3 regions of the Micromonospora sp. CA-248260 genome follow, and region 2 is predicted to be linked to each of the others. Evidence: riboswitches for the same ligand, from Rfam matches in the RefSeq annotation. Region 2 holds a riboswitch; each other region holds the start of a gene.
The links. Region 2 has a riboswitch for cobalamin ahead of ACQP2H_RS19425 (ribonucleoside-diphosphate reductase subunit alpha). Riboswitches for the same ligand answer to the same signal wherever they lie in the genome.

Region 1 (3,271 bases), 1.9 Mb from region 2:
AGCGACCAGAGTATGACTGACGGTAACATTAACGATGGGGTGCGTCAATACGTATTGATGGCCGGCCGGGAGTTCGCCGGCGGGGTTGCGGCTGATTTGAGCTGGTCCGTATGGCTCATGGTCAGGTGTCCGTAGCGCTGTCCATCATGGTGAACCGTCCCGGTTTCGGCGCAGTCGGCGGTCACTGCGCGTGGCGGACGCCCGGAGGGCGGTGCACCACCAGGATCCCGCCGGGGAACGGGGGCGGACCTGGCCGACCGGACAGCCCCGCAACGTCACGCCGACGCGCCGTCCGGCGTGGTGGCCGGACCGTCCCGCGGGTGCCGACCCCCTCACCACGGGCGGCAGCCGGCAATCACGGCGTCGCGTTCCCCGCCCGACGCCGGCACCACCCACGGCGCACGTGAGGAGAATTCCCTTCCGCATCGTGCGGACACGACCCCAAGTGGTGACCGGCGACAGCTTCCCGAGCGAACACACATTCAGCCACGACACCATTTTCACCCTCGGGGGAAATTGGCAGGTCCTTCGCGGCTGCCGCGTACGCCGGACTGCTAGCCTGCCGATCAGCGGAAAACGCCCGTCGACCCAGCGCGAAGGGAGCATCCCAGTCGTGACGACAATTCGCATTCTCGGCCGCGCCGCACCATGGAGGACACTGTTCCTCGCCATTGCCGTCGCGGTGGCCCAACTGCCGGCACCCGTCGCCGGTGCCGCCGCCAGGGGCGACCGACCCGCCCTCCGTTGGCGGGCCGACGACGCGCTGTCGAGTTCCCGCTTCGCGCTGGCGGCGGCCACGGCGCCGGACGGGTCGATCTTCGCGATCGGGGGTGCCGACGCGGCTTCGGTCACCACGGTGGTGGAGGTCTACACGCCTCGGACGCGGCGGTGGAGGGCCGGTCCGTCGCTGCCCCGGCCCCGGTACCGCCATGCGGCGGCCACCGGCGGGGACGGGCGCGTCTACGCGATCGGTGGCAGCTCTCCCGGTGCCGAGGGAGCGTTCCTCAGCTCCGTGCTCGCCCTGACGCCGGGCGACGACCACTGGGTGCCCGTCGCGTCGATGCCCAGCGGACGGCAACTGCTCGCCGCGACGGCCGGCACCGACGGCCGGGTCTACGCCGTCGGCGGGGACCGTCGCGGCTCGCTGTCCACCCTGGAGGTCTACGAGCCGACGGTGGACCGGTGGACCACCGCGGCGTCGATGCCCACGCCGCGCTACGAGATGGGGGTGACCGGCGGACCAGACGGGCGGATCTACGCGATCGGCGGCTGCGGGGACGGCGTCCTGAACGTCCTCGACGTCGTCGAGGCGTACTCGCCCACCACCGACACCTGGGCGACTCTCGCGCCGCTTCCCAGCCGGCGGTGTCTGGTCGACGCCACGACCGGCCCGGACGGCCGGATCTATGCGACAGGTGGCTGTGAACTGGTCACCGACCCTTCGGGAAGACCTGTCGACTGCGTGGACACCACCCGGGTGGACGCGTACTCACCCGACACCGGCACCTGGGCGACGGTCACCGGCACCACCACCGCCCATCGTGAAGGCGCGGCGGTCACCAGCGGCAGGAGGATCTTCGCGATCGGCGGGCACACCGCCGGGGTGGAGTCCGCGCGGGTGACCGCCCGCCGCCCGCCGGGGGCGTGGCCGGCCTGCGTCACCGGCACGGGTTAGCATCGGCGGCGGCATGATCGTGCGAGGTGCCCCGCGGGTGCGGGGAGAATCGGGAAGCCGGTGTGATTCCGGCACGGGCCCGCCACGGTGACCGGGGAGCGACCGTCCAGGCGCGAGGAGCGCAGCCACTGGCCGTACGGCTGGGAAGGCGGACGGGTTGGCGTCGATCCGGGAGTCCGAAGACCGGCCTCGCGTCGACCGCCCGCCCGTCCGGGGTGGGCCGAGCGCAGCGGGAGCCTGCCTGTGGAACTCTACGACGCCATCCACCGCCGCCGGGACGTCCGGGCCCAGTTCACCGGGGAACCGGTGCCGGACGGCGCCCTGCACCGGATCCTGGACGCCGCGCACGCCGCACCCAGCGTCGGTTACTCACAGCCGTGGGACTTCGTCCTGGTCCGGGACCCTGCCATCCGTCGTCGGTTCCACCGGCACGTGCAGGCCGAGCGGGCGACGTTCGCCGCCACCCTGGACGGCGCGGCGGCCGAACGGTTCGCGGGCATCAAGATCGACGGGGTGTTGGAGTCGACGCTGTCGGTCGTCGTCACGTACGACCCGCAGCGTGGGGGCCCGGCCGTGCTCGGGCGGCACGCCATCGCCGACGCCGGTCTCTACTCGGTCTGCCTGGCCATCCAGAATCTCTGGCTCGCCGCCACCGCCGAAGGGCTGGGCGTCGGGTGGGTCTCCTTCTACCGAGAGTCGTTCCTGGCCGGGCTGCTGGGCGCACCGGCCGGCATCCGGCCGGTGGCCTGGCTCTGCGTCGGGCCGGTCACCCACCTGGAGTCCGTGCCCGACCTGGAACGGCACGGGTGGCGTCGACGCCGACCTCTCGCCGAGGCGATCCACCACGACCGTTGGTTGCACAGCTGAATCCCCATTTTCCATTGTGGATGACAGCGCGCCTCGTCGCTGCAACACTGTTTTCGGTCGATCCCCCGCCGACTTCCTGAGTGCCCACTGATGGATTTTGACAGCGATGGGACAGCCATTGGATCTGCACAGGGTAGTAGTCAGCCATCCTGAATCCTGCCCGAGACAGGTTGACTTCATTGTCACCGACGACCGGCACGGCGCCGCCGCTGCACCGGCGGCCTTCCCCGCCGGACTTCGCTTCGGGGTTCACCGGTGACGCGAGGCGGTCGTTGTCGCCGCGGGTCACGGCGACCGGTGGCAGCTCACGGAGAAACCAGCCCCGAACGCCCGCGCCTGACTGCGGTCGGATGTCCCCCGGGCCGACGAACACAGCCTCGACGAGCGCGCTGAGTACGCCGACTCATGCCTGGTCGGGTCGGACCGTCCACGCTGGACCGCGTGACTTCTGAGGCGGCCGGTGCACGTCGGTGGGGTGGCCCGATCGTGGGGCTCCTGGTCCTGGTCTGGATCGGCGGGCTGATCGCGGCAGCCGTGTGGTGGCTGAGCATCGGCTTGGCGCAGTGGAACGCCAACTACGACGGCCGGCCCGACGAGCTGGTGGGCCTCGGACGCCAGGCGAGCCTGGCCCTGCTGGTCGCCGCGTTGGTGGCGATCGCCGGCCCGGCAGTCATCGCGCTCGTCGCGTACCGGCTGCGGCTGGTCCGAACCGCGATCGTCTTCCTGGTG
Region 2 (3,271 bases):
CGAGCAGCACCGCACCGGCGTTGTTGACCAGCAGGTCGAGCCTCGGATGGGCGGCGGCCAGTCCCGCCGCGAACGCCCGGACCGAGGCGAGGGAGGCGAGGTCCAGCTCACGTACCTCGACGTTCCCGCCGATGCGCCGGCCGGCCTGCCGGCCGGCGGCGGTGTCGCGGACGGCGAGCACGACGTGCGCACCACGGTGGGCCAGCGCGGTGGCGGTGACCAGGCCGAGGCCCGAGTTCGCGCCGGTCACCACGGCGGTACGGCCGTGCTGGTCGGGGATGTGGTCGGCGGTCCAGGTCATCTGCTGCTCCTGAGCGGTCGGGGTGGGACGCCGACGTTAGGGGCCGCCCGGCCGGGCTCGGTCGTCCCCGGTCGCCTAGGTCCCGCAGTCCTACCCACCCCGGTCCGGGCCGCGTCACACTGGCCCCATGACCCATCCGTACGCCCGCGAACTCGGTGACTTCCTGCGCGCCCGACGCGGCCGGCTGCACCCCCGCGACGTCGGCCTGGAGCCGGGCGGGCGACGGCGGGTCACCGGGCTGCGCCGCGAGGAGCTGGCGCTGCTGGCCGGGTTGAGCACCGACTACTACCAGCGGATGGAGCAGGGCCGGGAGGTCCGCCCGTCCGACCACGTGCTGGACGCGCTCGCCGCCGCGCTCGCCCTCGACGACGAGGAACGCCGGCACCTGTTCACCCTGGCCCGCGCCGCCCGCCGGCCGGTACCGGCCCGGGTGGACCACGGCCCGGAGCGGGTGCCGGAGAGCACCCGACGGCTGCTGCGGGTGCTGGACACCCCGGCGGTGGTGCTCGGCCGCCACCTGGACCTGCTCGCCTGGAACGCGTGGGCGGTGGCGCTGCTCGGCGATCCGACGGATCTCCCGCCGGGCCGGCTCAACATGCTGCTGCTGATGTTCGACGAGGCGGCGTCCCCGGTGCGGCGCTGCGCGTCCTGGGAGCAGCAGGCGCTGGACTACATCGGCATGATGCGTGCCGCCGTCGCCACCGACCCCACCCATCCCCGGGCCACCGCGATCGTCGGTGAGCTGAGCATCCGCAGCGCCGAGTTCCGGCGGCTGTGGTCGCGGCACGACGTGCGCGGGTCGGTCACCGGAACCAAGACCTTCCAGGTCCCCGGGGTCGGTGACATCGTCCTGGACTGGGACACCTACCCGCTGCCCGGCAACCCCGGCCCGGTCCTGCTGGTCTTCACCGCCGAGCCCGGCAGTGCCGACGCGGACGCCCTGCGGCTGCTGGCGTCACTGCGGGCCACCGACCGGTCGGAGGAGAGTTATCTGACACGCCGACGCGACATCTAGTGTTGCCTCTCCCCCATCCACGCCATATATGGTGTGCCACGCAGCTGGTTCGACCGGGCCCGGTGGTCCGGTCGAGGCAACAGGGAACCCGGTGGAAATCCGGGACTGCCCCGCAGCGGTAAGTGGGAACGACCGCCGTCATCGAGCACTGGACCGCCAGGTCTGGGAAGCGACGGCCAGTAGGCGACCGGCGACCCCGGTCACGCCCGCGAGTCCGAAGACCTGCCAGTGCGCCGTGCGCTGCTGCGCGCGGCGGTCGGAGGTCGCGCGGGACGACCGACGCCAGCACCCGGGCCGGCCGTCGTGCCGTGCCCGTTGGCGTTCTCCCGCGTCCGATGGCCATCGGTGACAGCGAGGAGAGGTCATGACGAACGTAGCGGAACGCCCACCGTCCGAGGTCGACGGCGCGGAGTCACGCCGGCCGGCGATGCGGGTACGCAAGCGCGACGGCGACACCGAGCCGGTCGACGTCAACCGGATCGTCACGGCGGTCGCGCGGTGGGCCACCGACCTGGACGAGGTCGATCCGCTGCGGGTGGCCACCAGGACGATCAGCGGCCTCTACGACGGGGCGACCACCGCCGAGCTGGACAAGCTGTCGATCCAGACGGCGGCGGAGCTGATCGGCACGGAACCGCAGTACTCCCGGCTGGCGGCCCGGCTGCTGGCCGCGTACGTGGACGAGGAGGTCCGCGGGCAGGCGGTGGAGAGCTTCAGCCAGTCCATCCGGTACGCCCACGGCCTCGGCCTGATCGCCGACGACACCGCCGCGTTCGTGGCCCGGCACGCCCGGCAGCTCGACGACGCCGTCGACCCGGCCGGTGACCTGCGGTTCGAGTATTTCGGGCTGCGGACGGTGGCCGACCGCTACCTGCTGCGGCACCCGCAGTCGCGGCTGGTGGTGGAGACCCCGCAGTTCTGGCTGCTGCGGGTGGCCTGCGGGCTGTCCACCACGCCCGACGAGGCGGTCGGGTTCTACCGGCTGATGTCGTCGCTTGCCTACCTGCCGAGTTCCCCGACGTTGTTCAACTCGGGCACCCGGCACACCCAGATGTCGTCGTGTTTCCTGGTCGACTCGCCGCGCGACGAGCTGGACTCGATCTACGAGCGCTACCACCAGGTGGCGAAGCTGTCGAAGTTCTCCGGCGGCATCGGCATCTCCTGGTCGCGGGTGCGGGGCCGGGGCGCGCTGATCCGGGGCACCAACGGCCGGTCCAACGGGATCGTGCCGTTCCTCAAGACCCTCGACGCCGGGGTGGCGGCGGTCAACCAGGGCGGCCGGCGCAAGGGCGCCGCCTGCGTCTACCTGGAACCCTGGCACCCGGACGTCGAGGAGTTCCTGGAGTTGCGGGACAACACCGGTGAGGAGGCCCGGCGTACCCACAACCTCAACCTGGCCAACTGGATCCCCGACGAGTTCATGCGCCGGGTCGAGGCCGACGGCGACTGGTCGCTGATCGACCCGTCGGACGCCCCGGAGCTGCCCGACCTGTACGGCGAGGAGTTCGACGCCGCGTACCGGGTCGCCGAGAAGAAGGCGGTCCGGACGGTGAAGGCCCGGGACCTGTACGGGCGGATGATGCGCACCCTGGCACAGACCGGCAACGGGTGGATGACGTTCAAGGACCCGTCGAACCGGCTGTCCAACCAGACCGGCGTGCCGGGCAACACGATCCACCTGTCCAACCTGTGCACCGAGATCCTGGAGGTCAACAGCGACACCGAGACGGCGGTGTGCAACCTCGGCTCGGTCAACCTCGGCGCGCACCTCACCGGCGACGGCGTCGACTGGGACAAGCTGCGCGCAACGGTCCGGACGGCGGTGGTGTTCCTGGACCGGGTGATCGACATCAACTACTACCCGGCCGAGCAGGCGGCGGCGTCGAACCCGCGCTGGCGGCCCGTCGGGCTGGGGCTGATGGGTTTGCAGGACGCGTTGTTCGCGCTGCGGCTGC
Region 3 (3,271 bases), 620 kb from region 2:
GACCAAGCTCGATCGGGAGGCCACCCGGGACGACCTGACCGCGTTGGCGGACTTCGTGGCCGCCCACCGGGGGGTGGAGTTCTATCTCGAACCCGAGACGACCGCCACCGACACCACAGTGGTGGCGATCGCGCACGACGGGGAGTGGATCCGCCGCCGCACCGGCTCCCCACGTACGGCGGCGAAGCTGGCCCACCGGCACGCGGTGCCCCTCTACGAGGCGGCGAAGACCGGATACCCGGAGCGGATGCGGGCCTGGAACCGGACCCACCCCGAGCGTCGCCTCCGCTGACCCCTCAGCCGCTGCGTAGAGGGTGGCCGGGGGTCTGCGGGGTGGGTGTCTGTGGGGGCGGGCCGTGGGGTGCGGCCGTGGTGGTGGGCGCGGCCGTTGGCCGCGCCAGCGGCTGCGGGCCAGGGGTGTGGGTATGTCGTCGCGGGCCCTTTCGAGCTGATGACGGTGACGGATCGGTCCCCCCGGGTGGGACGGCCCGGCCCGGCTCGGCCCGACGCCCGTCCGGTCGGGTCGGACCGTGCCGACCCCGAGTCGTTGACGTCATCAGCTCGACAGCGTGCGAGAGAGGTGTTCCGACCGCCAGGGACGGTCGGCCCCGGGACAGGTCGGCCCCGGGACGGGTCGGCCCCGGGACGGGTCGGCCCCGGGACGGGTCGGCCCCGGGACGGGTCGGCCCCGGGACGGGTCGGCCCCGGGACGGGTCGGCCCCGGGACGGGTGCCTCGATCGGCTCCGCCCCGGCTGGTGGCGGCCGGCGGAACTCCCTGAGGCGGGTTGCGGGTCGCCTCGGAGGATCTGCGGGTGCGCCGCACGGGGCGGCTGCGGGTCGGCCGTCGGGCGGGGCCGGACCCACCCGTGGGATGCGCGGGGCGGGCGGCTGCCGGCCTCGCCACAGGGGTCGATCGGTGCCGTCGCGGGGCCGGTGGCCACCGTTGACCTCGGGGTGAGGAGTATGGCAGCATTCGCGGCCTGACGGCAGTGAAGGAAGTCGGTGCGATTCCGACGCGGTCCCGCCACTGTCACCGGGGAGCGATCCCCCCTCGTGAGTCACGACCGTGCGTGCACGGTTGGAAGGCCGGGGGTGAGCGTCGATCCGGGAGCCAGGATACTTCGGCCGTCGGAGAACCCCAGGGCGTGGACACCCGAGGAGGACCCGATGACGCACAGCGTCACTGCCGACCCCATCACGGTCGGTGATTTCTGCATCACCGTCGAGCCCGCGCCGCCGCGTGCTCCCACCTCTCCCACCGTCGCCGGCCGCCGCCGGGGCGGTCGGCCTGCCACGTACCGCTGACGGCCGGTCCGGGTACCCCGCCGCAGGCGGGTGCGTCGTACCTCCGCCGCCGCTGACCGGCGTCCCTCCCGCCCCGCTCGGCCCGGCCCTGTGGTCGAGCCGGACGTCACTCTCCGGAGCCGAACGTGCGCATTCTGCTGCTGTCCACCGCCGACACCGATCTGCTCGCCGCCCGGGCCAGCGCCGCCGACTACCGGCTCGCCAACCCCACCCGGGTCGACGTGGACGCCGTGCCGGCCCTGCTCGACGGGGTCGACCTGGCCGTCGTACGGCTGCTCGGTGGTCGGCAGGCGTGGCCGGACGGCCTCGCGGCGGTGCTCGGCTCCGGCGTCCCCACGATCGTGCTCGGCGGCGAGGCGGTGCCCGACGCGGAGCTGATGGCGGCCTCCACGGTGACCTCCGGGGTGGCCACCGAAGCCCTGTCCTACCTGGTCGAGGGGGGTGCGGCAAACCTCGCCCAGCTGGCCCGGTTCCTGTCCGACACGGTCCTGCTCACCGGTGAGGGCTTCGACCCGCCCACCCCCACCCCGCCGTACGGCATTCTCGACCGTCGACCCCCGACCGCCCCGGTCGACCCGACCGCCCCGATCGACCCGGCGGAACCGGCGGCCGGGCCGGCCGGGCGGCGGGCGGACGGCGACGGGCGGCCCACGGTGGGCATCGTGTTCTACCGGGCGCACGCGCTGGCCGGCAACACCGACTTCGTGCACACCCTGGTCGACGCGGTCGACGCGGCCGGGGGGAACCCGCTGCCGATCTACTGCGGATCGCTGCGCGGGCTCACCCCCGGCGCCGGGCCGCTGGACCTCTTCGCCCGCTGCGACGCGCTCGTCGTCACCGTCCTCGCCGCCGGGGGGACGGTCGCCGCCGACGCCTCCGGTGGCGGCGACGAGGACGCCTGGGACGTCGGCGCGCTCGCCGCCCTCGACGTGCCGGTGATCCAGGCGCTCTGCCTCACCAGCACCCGGGACCAGTGGGCCGGCAGCGACGCCGGACTGTCCCCGTTGGACGCGGCGATGCAGGTGGCGATCCCCGAGTTCGACGGCCGGATCGTCACCGTGCCGTTCTCGTTCAAACGCATCGACGCCGACGGGCTGTCGGTCTACGCCGCCGACGCCGAGCGGGCCGCCCGGGTCGCCGGGATCGCCGTCCGACAGGCCCGGCTGCGGCACCTGCCCCCCGCCGACAGGCGGCTGGCGATCGTGCTCAGCTCCTACCCGACGAAGCACTCCCGGGTCGGCAACGCCGTCGGCCTGGACACCCCCGCCTCGGCGGTACGCCTGCTCGCCGCCCTCGCCGCCGCCGGATACCACCTCGGTGACGCGCCCCCGCCCACCGACGGGGACGCCCTGATCCACGCACTGATCGCCGCCGGTGGTCACGACGTCGAGTGGCTCACCCCGCAACAGTTGTCCGCCGCCGAGGCCCGGGTGCCGGGGGAGACCTACCGGCGCTGGTTCGACCAGGTGCCGGCCGACCTGCGGGACCGGATGCGGGAACACTGGGGTGAGCCACCCGGCCAGCTCTACACCGACGACGGTGACATCGTCCTGGCCGGGCTGCGGTTCGGCAACGTCACCCTGCTGATCCAGCCGCCGCGCGGCTTCGGTGAGAACCCGATCGCCATCTACCACGACCCCGACCTGCCACCCAGCCACCACTACCTCGCCGCGTACCGGTGGTTGGCCGCGCCGGTCGCCGACGGCGGGTTCGGTGCCGACGCGGTGGTGCACCTCGGCAAACACGGCACCCTGGAATGGCTGCCCGGCAAGGGCCTCGGCCTGGCCGCCGACTGCGCCCCCGACGCCGTCCTCGGCGACCTGCCGCTGGTCTACCCGTTCATCGTCAACGACCCCGGCGAGGGCACCCAGGCCAAGCGGCGGGCGCACGCCGTCGTCGTCGACCACCTGGTGCCCCCGATGGCCCGCGCCGAGACCTACGGCGACCTGGCGAAACTCGAACAAC

Region 1: it holds a riboswitch for cobalamin, as region 2 does, so the genes downstream of both, bluB (5,6-dimethylbenzimidazole synthase) here and ACQP2H_RS19425 (ribonucleoside-diphosphate reductase subunit alpha) in region 2, are expected to answer to the same signal.
Region 3: it holds a riboswitch for cobalamin, as region 2 does, so the genes downstream of both, cobN (cobaltochelatase subunit CobN) here and ACQP2H_RS19425 (ribonucleoside-diphosphate reductase subunit alpha) in region 2, are expected to answer to the same signal.

What each region holds. Positions count from the first base shown of each region.
Region 1 is NZ_CP192021.1:2,618,519-2,621,789, reverse strand. It holds gene ACQP2H_RS11550 (Kelch repeat-containing protein) at 614-1,675, shown strand; cobalamin riboswitch at 1,683-1,881, shown strand; gene bluB (5,6-dimethylbenzimidazole synthase) at 1,919-2,542, shown strand; gene ACQP2H_RS11540 (hypothetical protein) at 2,984-3,271, shown strand, end outside.
Region 2 is NZ_CP192021.1:4,476,585-4,479,855, forward strand. It holds gene ACQP2H_RS19415 (oxidoreductase) at 1-301, opposite strand, end outside; gene ACQP2H_RS19420 (helix-turn-helix transcriptional regulator) at 429-1,316, shown strand; cobalamin riboswitch at 1,344-1,560, shown strand; gene ACQP2H_RS19425 (ribonucleoside-diphosphate reductase subunit alpha) at 1,681-3,271, shown strand, end outside.
Region 3 is NZ_CP192021.1:3,853,638-3,856,908, reverse strand. It holds gene ACQP2H_RS17020 (hypothetical protein) at 1-292, shown strand, start outside; cobalamin riboswitch at 994-1,123, shown strand; gene cobN (cobaltochelatase subunit CobN) at 1,432-3,271, shown strand, end outside.